One region of the Streptomyces sp. NPDC031418 genome, then DNA from elsewhere that is predicted to be linked to it. Evidence: riboswitches for the same ligand, from Rfam matches in the RefSeq annotation. Region 1 holds a riboswitch; the other holds the start of a gene.
What was found. A riboswitch is a leader RNA that binds a small molecule or an ion and turns the genes downstream of it on or off. The one in region 1 is predicted to bind glycine.

Region 1 (9,843 bases):
CCTGGCCCGGATCGGCCCGGGCGAGGACGGCCACGCGGACGTGCCCCGCGCCACCGCCCTGCTGGAGCACCACCTCGGCCGCGCCCAGAGCAAGCAGGGGGAGCACACCGCCGCCGTCGCCCGGCTCAACGGCGCCCTCGTCCGGTTCCGCGAGCTGCCCGGCGGCGACCCCTACAACGAGGGCCGGGTCTACATGAGCCTGGGCGAGGCCCATCTGGACGCGGGAGACGCGGACCTCGCCCGGGTGTGCCTGGACGAAGCCGTCACGCGGATGACCGAGGCGGGCGCGGGCCTGCAACTCGCCGGTGCCGTCGAGGCCAGGGCCGACTGCCACCGCCGCGCGGGCCGCCCGGCCCAGGAGGCGGCGGACCTGCGCACCGCCGAGGCCTGCCTGGCGGAACACGGCGACGACGCCGGCCTCGTGCGGGTCCGGGCCCGACTGGCGGAACTGGAGGCGTGAGGCGCCGGTTCAGGGCCGGGCCGCGGGGAGCGGCTCGACGGTGACGCTGTGGGCCATGTCGCCGGTGCGCACGGTGAGTCCGGGGACGGCGGACGCCACCGGCCGGCCGTTCGCCACCCAGGTGTGGAGGGCGGAGGCGTAGACGGCGGGATCGCACAGGTCGGGCCGCCCGTCGGGGCCCGCGGCGGCGGACAGCCGCAGCAGCTCGCCCGCACGGGTGCCCACGACGCAGCGGTCGGGGCCGTCGACATAGGCCGCGAGTCCGCAGTACGGGTAGCGGTCCAGCGCCTCCGCCACCCAGGCGGCCGGCGGCCCGAGCACCGGGTCGTCCGCGGCCGCGCGGCGTACGACGACATCGGCCAGCGCCACCCGGCCGGGCTCCCGGGTCTCCTCGTCGACCACCGTGTGCGTGAGGTCGAACCGTGCCGCGACGGCCTCCGACGGGCCGGGCCCGTCGTCGGCCACCGGGTACCGGACGAGCGTCACCTCCGGCGTGTCGGGGCCGGCCGTCCGGGCCAGGACCCGGACCGGCGCGGTGACCCGGCCGGGGGTGTACGGCGGCAGCGGCAGCGGCTCCAGCAGGGCCGGGCGTCCCTCGGGTTCCGGGAGGTCCATGAGGTCGTAGAACATCCGGCGCAACAGGGCGGCCGACTCTCCCGGCGCGGAACTGGTCTGCTCCGCCAGCTCCTTGTACCGGCCGGGGTCGTGCGTGTCGATCGCCCGGTCGATCTGGTCGCGCAGACTGCCCCGCCGCACCAGCCGGGGAGCCGTGCGACCGAGCGCGGCCACCGGGGAGTCCGGGTCGAGGTCCGCCTGCGGGAACGCCCCGAGCAGCACCGGGACGCCGATGGACGCCGCGTAGTAGGTGACGCTCGAATGGTCGCCCAGCACGCAGTCGGCGGCTATCAGCGCCTGGCGCCAGCCGTCCAGCGGCGAGACGGCGTCCAGACCGGCCCGCCGTGCGGTGTCCAGCCAGGCGCGGACCTGTCCGGGGCCGTGGCCGTACCAGATGTTCGGATGCAGGACGGCCGTCGTGCGGTACTCGTCGGCGGGCAGCTCCGCCGCCAGCCGGGACAGCAGCCAGGGCAGCAGATCATCCGCGCCCGGCGTGCCGGTGCCGTCCGTCGCGGGGCCGCCGAAGAGGGAGCGCGGTGCCCAGGTGGAGCTGACGACGATCAGCCGCCGGCCCTCCGCCACCCCGAGCGCCCGGCGGAACCGGTCCCGCTGGGGGAGTGCGGCGAGGATGCGGTCGTAGCAGGGGTCCCCGGCGAGCACCGCGGTGGGCGCCGCCTGCGGACACGCGGCACGCAGCCGCTCCAGCTGTTCGGGGTGGGAGAGGACCGTGGCCGAGGCGAGCGGCCGGCCGTCGTGAAGCAGCCAGTCCGGCGAGAGGCCGAACACGGGCGCCTGCGGCCGGTGTCCGGTGTCCGGTGTCCGGTGTCCGGTGTCCGGTGTCCGGTGTCCGGTGTCGCCAGCCTTTTATTGTAGCCAACCCCGTGCGACAGGACCGCCAACTTGCCCTGGATCAGGCCCAGTTCACCGCCGTAGCTGGCGGAGACCGCCAGGTCGAACCGGGTGGCCAGGGCCTGCTCCCAGGGCAGGACCGGGAGCCCCGCCCGGGCCAGCAGCTCGGGCACCCCGGCCAGGAACGGGGAGGAGCCGGTGCAGGTGGCGAACATCTGCACCCGGAGGTCGCCGTCGAACAGCGGGAGGACGTCCAGCAGACGCGTCGCGGACGTCACGTTGTGCACGACGAACAGGACCCGACGGCAGCGGACCCGGGTGACCCAGCGCTCGGCGTCCGCGCCCACGGGCACCCGCAGCCATCCCGCCCCGCCCGTCACTCCGGCCCCCCGCCGTCCCGGTGCCCCCGTCGTCTCAGCACTCGATGATATTGACCGCCAGCCCGCCGCGCGCCGTCTCCTTGTACTTCACCGACATGTCCGCGCCCGTGTCCTTCATGGTCTTGATGACCTTGTCCAGGGACACCTTGTGGGAGCCGTCGCCGCGCATCGCCATCTTCGCGGCCGTGACCGCCTTCACCGCGGCCATGCCGTTGCGCTCGATGCACGGGATCTGGACCAGGCCACCGACCGGGTCGCAGGTCAGGCCCAGGTTGTGTTCCATGCCGATCTCGGCCGCGTTCTCCACCTGCTCCGGGGAGCCGCCGAGCACCTCGGCGAGCGCACCGGCCGCCATGGAGCAGGCGGAGCCGACCTCGCCCTGGCAGCCGACCTCGGCGCCGGAGATGGAGGCGTTCTCCTTGAAGAGCATGCCGATCGCGCCGGCGGCGAGCAGGAAGCGGACCACGCCGTCCTCGTCGGCGCCGGGCACGAAGTCCATGTAGTAGTGCAGGACCGCCGGGATGATCCCGGCCGCGCCGTTGGTGGGGGCGGTGACCACCCGGCCGCCGGCCGCGTTCTCCTCGTTCACGGCCATCGCGTAGAGCGTGAGCCACTCCATCGCGTGCGCCAGCGGGTCGCCCTCGGCGCGCAGCTGGCGGGCCGAGACGGCGGCGCGGCGGCGGACCTTCAGCCCGCCGGGCAGGATGCCCTCGCGGCTCATGCCGCGCTGCACGCACGCGCGCATCACCCGCCAGATCTCCAGCAGGCCCGCGCGGATCTCCTCCTCCGTGCGCCAGGCCCGCTCGTTCTCCAGCATCAGCGAGGAGATCGACAGGCCGGTCTCCTTGGTGAGGCGGAGCAGCTCGTCGCCCGTGCGGAAGGGGTACTTCAGGACCGTGTCGTCCAGCTTGATCCGGTCCGCGCCGACCGCGTCCTCGTCGACCACGAAGCCGCCGCCGACCGAGTAGTACGTCTTGGTCAGCAGCTCCGCGCCGGAGGCGTCGTACGCCCACAGCGTCATGCCGTTGGCGTGGTACGGCAGCGCCTTGCGCCGGTGCAGCACGAGGTCCTGGTCGAAGTCGAAGGCGATCTCGTGCTCGCCCAGGAGCCGGATCCGGCCCTCGGCCTTGATCGCGTCCACGCGCGCGTCGGCCGTCTCCACGTCCACCGTGCGCGGCGAGTCGCCGGCCAGGCCGAGCAGGACGGCCTTCGGGGTGCCGTGGCCGTGCCCGGTCGCGCCCAGGGAGCCGTACAGCTCCGTCCGGAGGGTCGCGGTCTGTTCCAGCAGCCCTTCGTTGCGCAGCCGGCGGGCGAACATCCGCGCCGCGCGCATCGGGCCGACCGTGTGGGAGCTGGACGGGCCGATGCCGATCGAGAACAGGTCGAAGACCGAGATGGCCACGGTCACTCCTCAAAAAGCAGGGGTGGCGGGGCCCCGGGATCGCCGGGTGCCCCACCGGGGACTTGCCTGGCCGGGTCCGTGGGTCCGGACCCGGGTACTGCGGGGGCCTGAGCTACTTGTTCAGACCCGGGTACAGCGGGTGCTTGTCGGCGAGCGCCTTCACGCGCGCCTTGAGGGCCTCGGCGTCGTAGGACGGCTTCAGCGCCTCGGCGATCACATCGGCGACCTCGGCGAAGTCCTCGGCCGTGAAGCCGCGGGTCGCCAGGGCCGGCGTACCGATCCGCAGACCCGACGTGACCATCGGGGGACGCGGGTCGTTCGGGACGGCGTTGCGGTTGACCGTGATGCCGACCTCGTGCAGCCGGTCCTCGGCCTGCTGGCCGTCCAGCTCGGACTCGCGCAGGTCGACCAGGATCAGGTGCACGTCCGTGCCGCCCGACAGGACGTTCACCCCGGCCTCGCGGGCGTCCGCGGCCGTCAGGCGCTCGGCGAGGATGCGCGCACCCTCCACCGTACGCTGCTGGCGCTCCTTGAACTCCGCCGAGGCGGCGACCTTGAAGGAGACCGCCTTCGCCGCGATCACATGCTCCAGGGGACCGCCCTGGAAGCCCGGGAAGACGGAGGAGTTCAGCTTCTTCGCGAACTCCTTCTTCGCGAGGATGATGCCGCCGCGCGGGCCGCCCAGCGTCTTGTGGGTGGTCGAGGTCACGACGTCGGCGTGCTCCACCGGGTTCGGGTGCAGACCGGCCGCGACCAGGCCCGCGAAGTGGGCCATGTCGACCCACAGGTACGCCTCGACCTCGTCGGCGATCCGCCGGAACTCGGCGAAGTCCAGCCGGCGCGGGTACGCCGACCAGCCCGCGATGATCACCTTCGGGCGGTGCTCCTTGGCGAGCCGCTCGACCTCGGCCATGTCGACCAGGCCGGTCTCGGCGTCCACGTGGTAGGCGACCACGTTGAACTGCTTGCCGGAGAAGTTCAGCCGCATGCCGTGGGTCAGATGGCCGCCGTGCGCCAGGTCCAGGCCGAGGATGGTGTCCCCGGGCTGGGCGAGGGCGAACAGGGCCGCCTGGTTCGCGGAGGCGCCGGAGTGGGGCTGCACATTGGCGTACTCGGCGCCGAACAGCTCCTTGAGCCGGTCGATGGCGATCTGCTCGGCGACGTCGACGTGCTCGCAGCCGCCGTAGTAGCGCCGGCCCGGGTAGCCCTCGGCGTACTTGTTGGTCAGCACCGAGCCCTGCGCCTCCATCACCGCGAGCGGCGCGAAGTTCTCGGAGGCGATCATCTCCAGCGTGGACTGCTGGCGGCTCAGCTCGGCGTCGACCGCGGCGGCGATCTCCGGGTCCAGCTCGTGCAGGGACGTGTTCAGGACGGTCATCGGGGTACGACTCCTCAGCCGGCGGTGAAGGCGGTGTACTCGTCGGCGCTCATGAGGGCCTCGGGCTCGTCCGTCACACGCACCTTGAACAGCCAGCCGCCCTCGAAGGGAGCGGAGTTCACCAGCGACGGGTCGTCCACGACGTCCTGGTTGATCGCGGCGACCTCACCGGTGACCGGGGCGTACAGGTCGGAGACCGACTTGGTCGACTCCAGCTCGCCGCAGGACTCGCCCGCGGTCACGGTGTCACCGACGGCCGGGAGCTGGACGAAGACCACGTCGCCGAGCGCGTTGGCCGCGTGCTCGGTGATGCCGACCGTCGAGACGCCGTCCTCGGCGTCCGACAGCCACTCGTGCTCCTTGCTGTAGCGAAGCTGCTGGGGGTTGCTCATGGCCTGAATTCTCCTGTACATGCGGGAGTGCTGATGAAGGGGGGGACTGCCGGACCTGGTGCCGGGCGGGGAAATGTGCGCAGGGTCACGTCAGGGGGACGTGCCGAGGCCCAGTGTCTACTTCTGCCGCTTGTAGAAGGGCAGAGCCACGACCTCGTACGGCTCGTGGGTGCCCCGGATGTCCACGCCGACGCCCGGGGTGCCCGGCGCCGCGTGCGCCGCGTCGACGTAGGCCATGGCGATCGGCTTGCCGAGGGTGGGGGAGGGGGCGCCGGAGGTGACCTCGCCGATCACCTCGCCGCCGGAGACGACGGCGTATCCGGCGCGCGGCACCCGGCGGCCCTCGGCGACCAGGCCGACGAGCACCCGGGGCGGGTTCTGCTCGGCGCGGGCGGCGGCCTCGGTGAGCGCCTCGCGCCCGACGAAGTCACCCTCCTTCTCGAACTTCACCACCCGGCCGAGCCCGGCGTCGAAGGGGGTGAGGGCGGTGGTCAGCTCGTGCCCGTACAGCGGCATGCCCGCCTCCAGGCGCAGGGTGTCCCGGCAGGACAGACCGCACGGCACCAGGCCGGCGCCCTCGCCCGCCTTGGTCAGCGCCTGCCACAGCTCGACGGCGTGCTCCGGCTTCACGAACAGCTCGAAGCCGTCCTCGCCGGTGTAGCCGGTGCGGGCGATCAGGGCGGGGACGCCGGCGACGGTGCCGGGCAGGCCGGCGTAGTACTTCAGGCCGTCGAGGTCGGCGTCGGTCAGCGACGTCAGGATGCCGGGGGACTCCGGGCCCTGGACGGCGATCAGCGCGTAGGCGTCCCGGTCGTCGCGCACCTCGGCGTCGAACCCGGCGGCCCGCTCGGTCAGCGCGTCCAGCACCACCTGGGCGTTGGAGGCGTTGGCCACGACCATGTACTCGGTCTCGGCGAGCCGGTAGACGATCAGGTCGTCCAGGATGCCGCCGTCGGCCTGGCAGATCATGGTGTAGCGGGCGCGGCCGACGCCGACGGAGGCGATGTTGCCGACCAGGGCGAAGTTCAGCAGGGCGGCCGCCTGCGGGCCGGTCACGGTGATCTCGCCCATGTGGGAGAGGTCGAAGAGGCCGGCCTTGGTGCGTACGGCGAGGTGCTCGTCGCGCTCGGAGCCGTAGCGCAGGGGCATGTCCCAGCCGGCGAAGTCGGTCATCGTCGCACCGAGCGCGCGATGCACGGCATCCAGCGCGGTGTGACGGAGTTCAGTGCTGCTCATCGGTCGGTCGTCTCCCAGGGCACACGGACGGGGCGAGGAACGTTCCTCCCCATCTGTCATCGGAACCTGAGAGGTTCGCCACGACCGCCACCGGGACGATCAGGGCTTGCACCTTGGGTGGAGCCACTGACACAGCGGCCCGCTTTTCAGATGTGCCTCGCCCGCGCGGTAACGGGGCCTGAGAGATTCAAGGGAGGGACTTGCTCCTTCGGCGCCCCAGCGGCGACGGCTGGGGACTCTCCCGCGCGGATTCAAGCGGCCGGTATGCAGTTGGCGCGCACATCATTGCACGGCGCGGCCGCTTTTGTAACCGACCTGTGGCAGCACCCGGACCCGCCCGCCACCACCGCCTATTACCTTCTCTTTACGGTCGACGGGAAAGAAGTTGACCGAGTCGACAGGGGAGGACGATCACGGTGAACAGGACCCCCGCGTACGCCACCGGCGTCATGGTGCCGCGGCAGCGGACCAGCGCCACCATCCGCGCCGTGCGCGATCTGCGCGACCGCGCCGGCCGCACCCCGCGCACCCTGCTCTTCGGACCCCGTGACGTGGTGGTGCTCACCGGCCTGCCCGGCAGCGGCAAGTCCACCCTCATGCACCGCACGGTCACCGGCCGCCGCATCGACTCGCAGGACACCCGCGACCGCTTCGCCGCCCGGCTGCCCCGCGGCCTCCCCTACGCCCTCTACCGCCCCCTGGTCCGCCTCGCCCACTACGCGGCGCTGCGCCGCGCCCTGCGCACCGGCGAGGGCGTCGTCGTGCACGACTGCGGCACCCAGGCCTGGGTGCGGAGCTGGCTCGCCCGGGAGGCCCGCCGCCGCGGCGGCACCCTGCATCTGCTGCTGCTCGACGTCGACCCCGCGACGGCCCGCGCGGGCCAGCGCGAGCGCGGCCGGGGCGTCTCCCGCTACGCCTTCCGCCGTCACCGCCGCACGACGGCCCGCCTGCTCGACGCGATCGAACGCGGCCAGCTCCCCACCGGCTGCACCACAGCCCTCCTCCTGGACCGCCCCGCGGCAAACACCCTGCACACCCTCTCCTTCACCCCCTGACCTGGCGCCGGACCGGGCGGCTGCGGGCGGGCACCCGCGCGTGGGCTTCACCGGCTGGCGTCGGGCCGGATGGGGGCGGACGCGCACGGTCGTGGTTGGTCTTCGCGGGCGGGGGCCGGGCCGGATGGCCGCGGGCACGCACCCGCGCCGCGTGGCCTTTGCCGGTTGGGCCGGGCTGGACGGCTGGGGGCGCCGTGCGTCGCGTGGCCTTCACCGGCTGACGCTGGACCGGGCGGCTGCGGGCGGGCACCCGCGCGTGGGCTTCACCGGCTGGCGCCGGGCCGGATGGGGGCGGACGCGCACGGTCGTGGTTGGTCTTCGCGGGCGGGGGCCGGGCCGGATAGCCGCGGGCACGCATCCGCGCCGCTTGGCCTTTGCCGGTTGGGCCGGGCTGGACGGCTGGGGGCGCCGTGCGTCGCGTGGCCTGCACCGGCTGACGCTGGACCGGGCGGCTGCGGGCGGGCACCCTGCTTGTCCTTCACTGGCTGGCGCCGGGTCGGACGGCTGCGGGTGCCGTGTGCTGCTTGGCCTTCACCGCTCGATGCCGGCCCGGACGGCTGCGGGCGCGCTCCCGGCTCAGCCTTCACCGGCTGGCGCCGGCCCGGCTGGGGGGGGGGCATGCAACCGCCCCGCGTACCCTTCACCGGCTGGCGCCGGGCGGACGGCCGGGGGTGGTGTACCCGCTAGCCTTCATGCACACAGCAGTGGTTCCCAGCAGGCGGTAGGCAGATGGACTTCCCGGCGGATCTGCCCGCGGACATTCCCGCGGGCTTCCCGGCTCAGGCGCACCCCCACCCGCACGGCGGTTGGCCCGGCAACGAACTCGAGGAGGTGCTGTCGGCCTCCCTCGGGATCCCCGCGGCGGCCGGCCGGATCGTGGAGGTGCTCGGCCGCAGCTTCCTGTGGATCCCGCTGCCCTCCGGCGGCGGCCCGGACAGCGGCCCGCTGGATCTGCCCACGACCGAGATCGCGGGCCAGGTGTACGTCCCGGTGTTCAGCTCGGAGGAACAGTTCCGCCAGGTCGTCGGCTCCCACATGGGGTACACCATCGCCCCCGCCGTGGAGTTCGCCCGCGGACTGCCCCCGCAGGTCGGCATCGTGGTGAACCCCGACGGGGTGGTCGGCATCCCGCTGCCGCCGCAGGCGGTGGCCGAGCTGTGCCGCAGCGGCCGTACCCCGCTCGACGGCCCCGCCGCCGGCGGCCGGGTCCGGCTCTTCGAACCCGACTGGCAGGACGACCCGGTGGACTTCCTCGCCGCCGCCTCCGCCGAGTTCGCCGGGATCGGTGTCGTGCACACCGCCCGCCGCTGTCTCGCCGCGATCGAGACGGACGAACCGGTGCTTTTCGTCGGCGTGGAACTCTCCCAGTGGGAGGGCGACCTCCGCGCCCGTCCCCTGGAGGCGCTGGGCCGGGCCCTCGCCCGTGTCCCGGTCGCCTGGCCGGTCAACCTGGTCCTGCTGGACGTGACGGACGACCCCGTGGCCGAATGGCTGAAGCACCACGTCCGGCCCTTCTACCAGTACGGCCAGTAGAGACACCCGAGGGGCGTGGGGCGCGGGTGGCCACCAGGCACCCGCACCCGCGCACGCACAGGCGGCTCCGCGCCACCGGGCGCTTAAGCTGTCCCCGAACCCGGGCGCACTGAACAGAAGGGCACGACAAGGTGAGCGCGAGCCACAGCGGCAGCGTCGAGCACATGCTGCGTCAGGTCACCCCCGGCCGCTACGACGCCTACGAGGCCCTGCTCCGCGCCCTTGCCACCCCCTCCGCCGGCCAGATCTGGATGCTGCTGTGGCACGGCCAGGCCGGCTCCCCGGACGCCCAGTACGGGGACATGGAAGTCGGCGGCTTCCACTACGCCCCGTGCGTCACCTCCGCCCAGGAACTCTCGGCCAGCGGCTGGAACCGTTCCTACGAGGTCGTCGACGGCCTCGACGTCGCCCGCACCCTCTACCCGGACCACTACGGCCTCTGGCTCAACCCGCACGCCCCGGGCGGCGGCGTCGGCATCCCCTGGCTGGATCTGCGCCGTATCGCCACCGGCCTGGACCGGCAGCCCGCGGGACCCCTCCGGC
Region 2 (9,843 bases), on a different contig from region 1:
GGTTGAGCACCGGGTTCCAGAACAGCGCCGACGGCCTGTATCTGCATGCCCTGGAGCAGAACTACGGCATCCGCGCCACCATCTCCACCGAGGGTGACGTGCGGCTGCCCGCCGCTCCCAGCGTGATCGTACGCACAGCACAGCCGAATGCCGAGAAGACTGGGAAGGGCACATCGTGATCGCCGTACTGGGCCTCGTCGTGGGAGTCGTGGCCGGCCTGTTGGTCCGGCCCGAGGTTCCGGCGGTGGTCGAGCCTTATCTGCCGATCGCCGTCGTGGCGGCGCTGGACGCCGTCTTCGGCGGTCTGCGGGCCATGCTCGACGGGATCTTCGACGACAAGGTCTTCGTGGTGTCGTTCCTGTCGAACGTGGTCGTCGCCGCGCTCATCGTCTTCCTCGGCGACAAGTTGGGCGTGGGCGCGCAGCTGTCCACGGGTGTCGTGGTGGTCCTGGGCATCCGGATCTTCTCCAACGCCGCGGCGATCCGACGGCACGTGTTCCGGGCGTGACATCCATGAGCGATCAGGAAGAACAGCCGCAGAAGGCGGAGAACAGGCTGCGCAAGGAGCTGCCGGCCGAGGTGCCCGCCCAGGCACCAGGGACCGAGCCGACGTCCGCGGACCCCGCTCCGGAACCGCTGACCGGCCGGCAGCGGCTGGTCAAGGGACTGTGGCCGCCGCGCTTCACCCGGGCCCAACTCATCGTCGCGGTCCTCCTGTTCGGCCTCGGTTTCGGTCTGGCCGTGCAGGTCGCCTCCAACAGCGACACCGACAGCGCGCTGCGCGGCGCACGCCAGGAAGATCTTGTACGCATCCTCGATGAACTGGATTCGCGCACACAGCGTCTTCAGGACGAGAAGCAGGGACTCGACAAGCAGCGTCAGGAACTCCAGAGCAGTTCCGACCAGGCCGCCGAGGCGCGCAAGCAGACCGCCGAGAAGGAGAAGCAACTCGGCATCCTGGCGGGCACGGTGGGCGCTCAGGGTCCCGGCATCACCTTGACGATCGAGGACACGAAGGGGACGGTCCAGGCGGACATGCTGCTCGACACCATCCAGGAGCTGCGCGCGGCCGGTGCGGAGGCGATCGAGGTCAACGGAGTGCGTGTGGTGGCCGGCACTTATTTCGCGGATGCGGGCAAGAGCGTGGACGTGGACGGGAACAAGATCAACGCCCCCTATCGTTTCAAGGTCATCGGCAAGCCGCAGGACCTGGAGCCGGCGCTGAACATCCCGGGAGGTGTGGTGCAGACTCTGGAGAAGGAGCAGGCCACGGTCACCGTCGCACGGTCGGGCAAGATCGTCGTGGACGCCTTGCGACAGGCGAAGCGGCCTGACTACGCTCGGTCGTCCTCCCAGTGAACCGGTGGTGCATGGGGGACATCCGGCAGGGGCATGAGGTTGCGGGGGGTCGGCGCACCGAAGAGGTGGTGCGTGGTGGAAACTGTCTGGTGGGCACGGACGTTGTGAGGATGTCCGGGTCGGCCGGTGTAGGCAATCAGGGTTCGTCCTGCCCCACGGGCGGGTCTGTTTCGGTCAAGGGGAATCGCCCGTGAAGTTGTTTGCGAAGTTGTTCGGCAAGAGCGCGCGAGAGGGCAACGCCAACGCGACCGCCCGTCATCGCGCACAGCCTGATGCGGAGGGCCAGCGCCCGCTGTTCCGGGACCAGGTCGCTGGTCCGGGTGGTGACATTTCGGGAGGTCAGGGCGCGGCGTCTGTTGACCCTGCCCAGTCCGGCGGCATAGGTTTCGGGCAACCGTCAACCTCAGGTACGGGTGGAGGGTTCACTCCCGGCCCGTACGCGTCCAACGCCCCGGCGGGGCAGCCGCAGCAGGAGGATCCGTCGATGTCGGTCCTGGTGTGTACGAGGTGCGGTAACCGCAATGCGGAGAACGCCCGCTTCTGCTCCAACTGTGGTGCGCCGCTGCGCCCCGGTGTGGTGCCGGAGCGTGCCTCCGAGACCACGTCCACGATCTCCATCTCCGGTCTCGAGGCCTACGAGGCGGAGGCGACCGGCCAGACGCCGCTGCCGATGCTCTCGCCTGAGGCGCAGGCCGCGGTGGACGCCCTGCCGCTCGGCTCGGCGCTCCTGGTGGTGCGCCGGGGTCCGAACTCGGGCAGCCGCTTCCTGCTGGACAGCGATCTGACCACGGCCGGACGTCACCCGCAGAGCGACATCTTCCTGGACGACGTGACGGTCTCGCGTCGCCATGTGGAGTTCCGGCGCTCCCCGGACGGTTCGTTCACCGTGGCCGACGTGGGCAGCCTGAACGGCACCTACGTCAACCGTGAGCGGATCGACCAGGTCGCCTTGCAGAACGGCGACGAGGTGCAGATCGGCAAGTACCGGCTGGTGTTCTACGCGAGCCGGCAGGGCATCTGACCCGCCCCCGGACTCGGTCCGGGGATCCCCCAGGGAAGGTCCATGCTGCAAACACCGAGTGGCGGTGCCGGAAGCGGTACCGCCGCCAGGGACAGTGGGCTGATGAGCATCGGCACGGTGCTGAACGTGCTGCGCGACGAGTTCCCCGAAGTCACCATCTCCAAGATCCGCTTCCTGGAGTCGGAGGGGCTCATCGAGCCGCAGCGGACCCCCTCGGGGTACCGCAAGTTCAGCGCCGAGGACGTCACCCGTCTCGGCCATGTCCTCAGGATGCAGCGGGACCACTATCTGCCGCTCAAGGTGATCCGTGAGCAGCTGGACGCCATGGAGCGCGGGGAGGCCGTACAGCTGCCGCTGGTGGGGCGCCAGCGCACCGCGGAGCATGAAGCGGAGCGGCCGGAGGGCCCCACGGTGGCCCGGGTCGGCCGGGCGGAGCTGCTGGCGGCCGCCGACATCGACGAGGGCGCGCTGAAGGAGTGGGAGTCCTACGGGCTCATCGCTCCGCTGGAGGAGGGCGTCTACGACGCGGAGGCGGTCACCGTGGCGTCCCTCATCGCCGAGCTGGGCGGATTCGGGATCGAGCCGCGCCACCTTAGGGTGATGAAGGCGGCGGCCGATCGCGAGGCCGGCCTGGTGGACCAGGTGGTGGCCCCGCTCAAGCGCCACCGCAACCCGCAGACCAGGGCGCTCGCCGAGGCCCGTACCAAGGAGCTGGCGGCGCTCACGGTGAAGCTGCACGCGGCTCTGGTGAAGACCGCGCTCGGGATCCGGCTGCCCTGACCGGGCGGGGTCCGGGGCGACCGGATCGGGCACCTGTTCCCGGCCCGACTACCCAAACGTCCCGAGCACGGCCTAGGGTTGCTGTGTGAACGAGCTCGATGTCGTAGGTGTCCGGGTCGAAATGCCCTCCAACCAGCCGATCGTGCTCCTGCGCGAAGTGGGGGGCGACCGCTACCTCCCCATCTGGATCGGACCGGGGGAGGCGACGGCGATCGCCTTCGCCCAGCAGGGCATGGCCCCCGCCCGACCGCTGACCCACGACCTTTTCAAGGACGTGCTGGAGGCCGTCGGCCAGGAGCTGACCGAAGTACGCATCACCGACCTGCGGGAAGGCGTCTTCTACGCGGAGCTGGTCTTTGCCAGCGGGGTCGAGGTCAGCGCCCGTCCCTCCGATGCCATAGCGCTGGCCCTGCGCACCGGAACGCCGATCTACGGAAGTGACACGGTGCTGGACGACGCGGGTATCGCCATCCCGGACGAGCAGGAGGACGAGGTGGAGAAGTTCCGCGAGTTCCTCGACCAGATCTCGCCCGAGGACTTCGGTACCAGCAGCCAGTGAGGCGCCGGAAGCGGTGACCGCTGGCGGCGCGTGCCGGCCGGCGGTGGCTTCGTACGGCCAGGCCGGTGGGCAATTGCCACCGGCCCTTGAGAGCGTCCTACGGCTTCCCGTGAGCGCATTCGGCTAGCCTTTCCCCGCGGTGGGACACGGGAAACCACTCCTAGGGTGATTATCACTCGGCGTGCCGAGTGTGGCGATCGTTGACGCACCCCTGGTGACTGCCTACCGTCGAGAAGGCAGGTCAAGGACGGAGGTCGGCGTGAGAACGAGCGGCGACGGTACGGCTGGGGGTGCCCCCGGACGCGGTTTCGGGGAGAGCGGTCCGTACCCTCCCCCCGGTTCTCAGCTGTGTTCGGACAGGGGGTACCCCCATGCCGGCAGCGCGGTCGAGCACGCCCCGCAGCGGCCGACGGTGGTGCCGGACGGCAAAGGGGTGGCGGCCATGACGTCCGAGCAGATCGGTTACCGCGGGCCCACCGCCTGCGCGGCCGCCGGCATCACCTACCGGCAGCTCGACTACTGGGCCCGCACCGGCCTGGTCGAGCCCAGTGTGCGGCCCGCGTACGGGTCCGGCACGCAGCGGCTGTACAGCTTCCGTGACGTCGTCGTGCTGAAGATCGTCAAGCGCTTTCTGGACACCGGTGTGTCGCTCCAGAACATCCGCTCGGCCGTCCAGCACCTCAGAGAACGCGGTTTCCGTGATCTGGAGCGGATGACCCTGATGAGCGACGGCGCCACGGTGTACGAGTGCACCTCGCCGGACGAGGTCCACGCCCTGCTCCAGGGCGGTCAGGGCATCTTCGGCATCGCCGTCGGAGTGGTGTGGCGGGACGTGGAAAGCGCGCTCTCCCAGCTGCACGGAGAGCGCATCGACACCGGTGAGACCCTCGTCGGGCACAACCCCGCGGACGAGCTGGCACGGCGGCGCAACCGGGCGGTCTGACGGCCCGGTCGGCCGGGGCTCCGGTCCCGGTCCGCGGGCATTGTCAGTGGCGTGGTGCAGCATCGGAGATGTGAGAAACGCGCCCACCATCCTGCATCTCGACATGGATGCCTTCTACGCCTCCGTGGAACAGGCATCCAAGCCGAGCCTGCGCGGGAAGGCGGTCGTCGTGGGCGGGCTCGGCCCGCGCGGTGTGGTGGCCACGGCGTCGTACGAGGCGCGGGTCCTCGGGGTGCACTCGGCGATGCCCATGGCCCAGGCGCGCCGGCTGGCGCCCAACGCGGCGTATCTGGTGCCGCGCTTCTCCCTGTACCGGTCGGTCAGCGAGCAGGTGATGGCGCTGCTGCGGGAGCTGTCCCCGCTGGTGGAGCCGCTGAGCCTGGACGAGGCGTTCGTGGACCTGGAGGCCGGGGGAGCGGCCTGGGACGAGGAGTCGGCGCGGCTGACCGGGATCAGACTGCGCAGCGACATCAAGGCGGTCACCGGGCTCACGGGGTCGGTCGGGCTCGCCGCGTCCAAGATGCTCGCGAAGATCGCCTCCGAGCAGGCCAAGCCGGACGGACTGGTGGTGATCGAGCCGGGCACCGAGCGGGAACTGCTGGGGCCCATGCCGGTGCGCACCCTGCCGGGGGTGGGGCCGGCCACCGGAGACCATCTGCGGCGGGCCGGGATCACCACCGTCGAGGAGCTGGCGGAGGCGGGCGAGGACGAACTCGTCCGGCTGCTCGGCAAGGCGCACGGGCAGGCGTTGTACGCGATGGCGCTGGCCCATGACGAGCGGCCCGTGGTGGCCGAGCGCGAGGCCAAGTCGGTGTCGGTCGAGGACACCTACGACGTCGACATCCACGACCGCCTGCGGATCGGTCTGGAGGTACGGCGGCTCGCCGACCGGTGCGTGGGGCGGCTGCGCGGGGCCGGGCTGTCCGGGCGGACCATCGTGCTGAAGGTGCGGCGGTACGACTTCTCGACGCTGACCCGCTCGGAGACGCTGCGCGGGCCCACGGACGATCCGGCGGTGGTGCGGGAGGCGGCCGCGCGGTTGCTGGACTCGGTGGACACCACGGGCGGGGTGCGGCTGCTCGGGGTGGGCGTGTCGGGGCTGGCCGACTACACGCAGGAGGATCTGTTCGCGCAGGCGGCGTGGGCCGCGGAGGAGGGCGAGCGGCAGGAAGAGGGGGAGGCGGACGGTGCCGAGGCCGAGGCGGAGACCGAGGGGGCGGAGCGGGGCGCGGAGCCCGCGGAGCGGCTGTGGCGGCCGGGGCAGGACGTGCGGCACGCGGAGTACGGGTACGGCTGGGTGCAGGGCAGCGGGGTGGGGCGGGTCACCGTGCGGTTCGAGACGCCGCAGTCCGAGCCGGGGCGGGTGCGGACCTTCCTCGTCGGGGACGCCGCACTGGAGGCGGTGGAGCCGTTGCCGCTGGTGCTGGGCGTCGCCGACCCGCCCGCCGGGGTCCCGGCGGCGGACGGTGGCCATCGGGCCGGCTCCGCGCCGGACCCCGGAACCCGGCAGCCCGTAGGTCCGGCCGGGGTCCAGCCCGGTTCCGGGTGAGTTCGAGGACGGGGTGGGATCAAGGCTTCGTGGGGCGGGTCAGGTTTCCTCCGTGCCCGCCAGCTTGCCGAAGTCGTGGTCCGGAAGTGGGGGGTGCGGCGATGTGTCGAGGCCGTAGTGGTGGTAGAGCTGGAGTTCCTGCTCGGGGGAGAGATGGCGGCCCACCCCGAAGTCGGGGGCGTCCCTGATCAGGGCGCGCTCGAAGGGGACCCGGAGGGAGCCGTCGACCAGTTCGCTCGGTTCCAGAGGGACGAAGGCGTCCCGGGAGAACAGGCCGGTGCGTATGGCCGCCCACTCGGGCACGCCCGTCGCATCGTCGAGGTAGACCTCGTCAATGGTGCCGATCTTGGTGCCATCGCGGTCGAACGCCTTGCGGCCGATCAGGTTGCGCGGATCGATGTCGGTCTGCACGGTCCCTCTCCCTCCACTTGGTCGCAACTCATCCGTAAGCACTACAAAAGAGCACATTCAACGAGGCGGCCACTCGAGGGCCCAGGCGTTGACCTCGCTGGTAGGCTGACAGCGGCTGCTGACCCCGTGCGGGAGAGTCCTCCGACCACGTCGGAGGCGCCGAAGGAGCAAATCCTCCCCGGAATCTCTCAGGCTCACGTACCGCACGGACGAGGTCACTCTGGAAAGCAGGGCGGGTGTCGACGGCTTCCGCTCTCACCGACGGTGAAAACCGGGCGTGCCCGGTGAAACTCTCAGGTTGAGATGACAGAGGGGGAGGCCGTCCGGGCACCCGCGCCGTGGTGCCCTCGAAGGTCGCGTCAGACCAGGAGGCCTCCGCCATGACCGCCCATCGCATTCCGCTCTCCGCACTCGAAGCGGGCATCCCCTTCGAGCAGCGCCACATCGGGCCCGACCAGGAGGCGCGGGCCAAGATGCTCGCGCAGGTGGGCTACGGCTCGCTGGACGAGCTGACCGCCGCCGCGGTCCCGGATGTGATCAAGAACGCCGACGCGCTCGATCTGCCGGGTGCCCGCACCGAGGCGGAGGTGCTCGCCGAGCTGCGCTCCCTGGCGGACCGCAACCAGGTGCTCGGATCGATGATCGGCCTGGGGTACTACGGCACCTTCACGCCGCCCGTCATCCTCCGCAACGTCATGGAGAACCCGGCCTGGTACACGGCCTACACGCCGTACCAGCCGGAGATCTCCCAGGGGCGCCTCGAGGCCCTGCTGAACTTCCAGACCATGGTCGCGGAGCTGACCGGCCTGCCGACCTCCGGCGCCTCGCTCCTCGACGAGGGCACGGCCGCCGCCGAGGCCATGGCGCTGTCGCTGCGGATGGGCAAGAACAAGAAGGGTCTCTTCCTCGTCGACGCGGACGCGCTGCCGCAGACGATCGCCGTCATCGAGACCCGTGCCGAGCCGACCGGCGTCGAGGTCGTCGTCGCCGACCTCAGCGAGGGCATCCCGGCCGACCTCGCCGCCCGCGAGATCAACGGCGTGCTGGTCCAGTACCCGGGCGCCTCCGGTGCCGTACGGGACATCAAGCCGGTCATCGACCAGGCGCACGAGCTGGGCGCGCTGGTCACCGTCGCCGCCGACCTGCTCGCCCTGACCCTGCTGACCTCGCCGGGTGAGCTGGGCGCGGACATCGCCGTCGGCACCACCCAGCGCTTCGGTGTGCCGATGGGCTTCGGCGGCCCGCACGCCGGCTACATGGCCGTGCGCGAGAAGTTCGCCCGCAGCCTGCCGGGCCGGCTGGTGGGCGTGTCCGTCGACGCCGACGGGAACAAGGCCTACCGGCTCGCGTTGCAGACCCGTGAGCAGCACATCCGCCGGGAGAAGGCCACCAGCAACATCTGCACCGCGCAGGTGCTGCTCGCGGTCATGGCGGGCATGTACGCCGTGTACCACGGGCCGGAGGGGCTGCGGACCATCGCACGGCGCACGCACCGCTACGCCTCCGTCCTCGCCGCCGGGCTGACGGCCGGCGGGGTCGAGCTGGTCCAGGGCGCCTTCTTCGACACCCTCACCGCGCGCGTGCCCGGCAAGGCCGCCGAGATCGTCGCCGCCGCCCGCGCGGGCGGCGTCAACCTGCGTCTGGTCGATGCCGACCATGTCTCCCTGGCTTGCGACGAGACCACCAACCGAGCCCAGCTCGCCGCCGTCTTCTCCGCCTTCGGCGTCGAGGGCGACATCGAGGCGCTGGACGCGGCCGCCGGCGAGGCCCTGCCCGAGGCGCTGCTGCGCACCGACGACTACCTGGCCCACCCGGTCTTCCACCAGCACCGCTCCGAGACTGCGATGCTGCGCTACCTGCGCAAGCTGGCCGACCGCGACTACGCGCTCGACCGTGGCATGATCCCGCTGGGCTCCTGCACCATGAAGCTCAACGCGACCACCGAGATGGAGCCGGTCACCTGGCCCGAGTTCGGCCAGCTGCACCCCTTCGCCCCGGCCGAGCAGGCGGAGGGCTACCTCACGCTCATCCGTGAGCTGGAGGACCGTCTCGCCGAGGTGACGGGGTACGACAAGGTCTCGCTCCAGCCGAACGCCGGTTCGCAGGGCGAGCTGGCCGGCCTGCTCGCCGTGCGCGGCTACCACCGGGCCAACGGTGACGAGCAGCGGACCGTCTGCCTGATCCCGTCCTCGGCGCACGGCACGAACGCCGCCAGCGCCGTGATGGCCGGCATGAAGGTCGTCGTCGTGAAGACCGCCGAGGACGGCGAGATCGACGTCGACGATCTGCGCGCCAAGATCGAGCAGCACCGCGACGAGCTGGCCGTGCTGATGATCACCTACCCGTCCACGCACGGTGTGTTCGAGGAGCACGTCGCCGACATCTGCGCCCAGGTCCATGAGGCGGGCGGCCAGGTGTACGTCGACGGCGCCAACCTCAACGCGCTGGTCGGCCTCGCCAAGCCGGGCCACTTCGGCGGTGACGTCTCCCACCTGAACCTGCACAAGACCTTCTGCATCCCGCACGGCGGCGGCGGTCCGGGCGTCGGCCCGGTGGCCGTACGGTCGCACCTGGCGCCGTACCTGCCGAACCACCCGCTCCAGCCGGCCGCCGGCCCGGAGACCGGGGTCGGTCCGATCTCGGCCGCTCCGTGGGGCTCGGCGGGCATCCTGCCGATCTCCTGGGCGTACGTCCGCCTGATGGGCGGCGAGGGGCTGAAGCGGGCCACCCAGGTGGCCGTGCTGTCGGCGAACTACGTCGCCAAGCGCCTGGAGCCGCACTACCCGGTGCTGTACACCGGCCCCGGCGGTCTGGTCGCGCACGAGTGCATCATCGACCTGCGGCCGCTGACCAAGGCGACCGGTGTGAGCGTCGACGATGTCGCCAAGCGCCTCATCGACTACGGCTTCCACGCGCCGACCATGTCGTTCCCGGTCGCCGGCACCCTGATGATCGAGCCGACCGAGTCCGAGGACCTCACCGAGCTGGACCGTTTCTGCGACGCGATGATCGCCATCCGCGCGGAGATCGAGAAGGTGGGCTCCGGCGAGTGGCCCGCGGAGGACAACCCGCTCCGGGGCGCCCCGCACACCGCCGCCGCGCTCGGCGGTGAGTGGGCGCACGCCTACAGCCGCGAGGAGGCCGTCTTCCCGGCCGGTGTCTCGGCCGCCGACAAGTACTGGCCGCCGGTGCGCCGTATCGACCAGGCCTTCGGCGACCGC

Region 2: it holds a riboswitch for glycine, as region 1 does, so the genes downstream of both, gcvP (aminomethyl-transferring glycine dehydrogenase) here and gcvT (glycine cleavage system aminomethyltransferase GcvT) in region 1, are expected to answer to the same signal.

Annotation. Positions count from the first base shown of each region.
Region 1 is NZ_JBVIJC010000001.1:175,648-185,490, forward strand. It holds gene ACZ5CZ_RS00780 (tetratricopeptide repeat protein) at 1-460, shown strand, start outside; gene ACZ5CZ_RS00785 (hypothetical protein) at 470-1,861, opposite strand; gene ACZ5CZ_RS00790 (L-serine ammonia-lyase) at 2,339-3,706, opposite strand; gene glyA (serine hydroxymethyltransferase) at 3,819-5,084, opposite strand; gene gcvH (glycine cleavage system protein GcvH) at 5,099-5,476, opposite strand; gene gcvT (glycine cleavage system aminomethyltransferase GcvT) at 5,594-6,712, opposite strand; glycine riboswitch at 6,756-6,868, opposite strand; glycine riboswitch at 6,869-6,966, opposite strand; gene ACZ5CZ_RS00810 (AAA family ATPase) at 7,162-7,767, shown strand; gene ACZ5CZ_RS00815 (enhanced serine sensitivity protein SseB) at 8,497-9,300, shown strand; gene ACZ5CZ_RS00820 (enhanced serine sensitivity protein SseB C-terminal domain-containing protein) at 9,465-9,843, shown strand, end outside.
Region 2 is NZ_JBVIJC010000012.1:308,710-318,552, reverse strand. It holds gene ACZ5CZ_RS20535 (DUF881 domain-containing protein) at 1-179, shown strand, start outside; gene ACZ5CZ_RS20530 (small basic family protein) at 176-508, shown strand; gene ACZ5CZ_RS20525 (DUF881 domain-containing protein) at 514-1,359, shown strand; gene ACZ5CZ_RS20520 (FHA domain-containing protein) at 1,550-2,380, shown strand; gene ftsR (transcriptional regulator FtsR) at 2,423-3,160, shown strand; gene ACZ5CZ_RS20510 (bifunctional nuclease family protein) at 3,246-3,719, shown strand; gene ACZ5CZ_RS20505 (MerR family transcriptional regulator) at 3,979-4,662, shown strand; partial or broken gene ACZ5CZ_RS20500 (DNA polymerase IV) at 4,733-6,329, shown strand; gene ACZ5CZ_RS20495 (PRC-barrel domain-containing protein) at 6,251-6,622, opposite strand; glycine riboswitch at 6,742-6,836, shown strand; gene gcvP (aminomethyl-transferring glycine dehydrogenase) at 7,003-9,843, shown strand, end outside.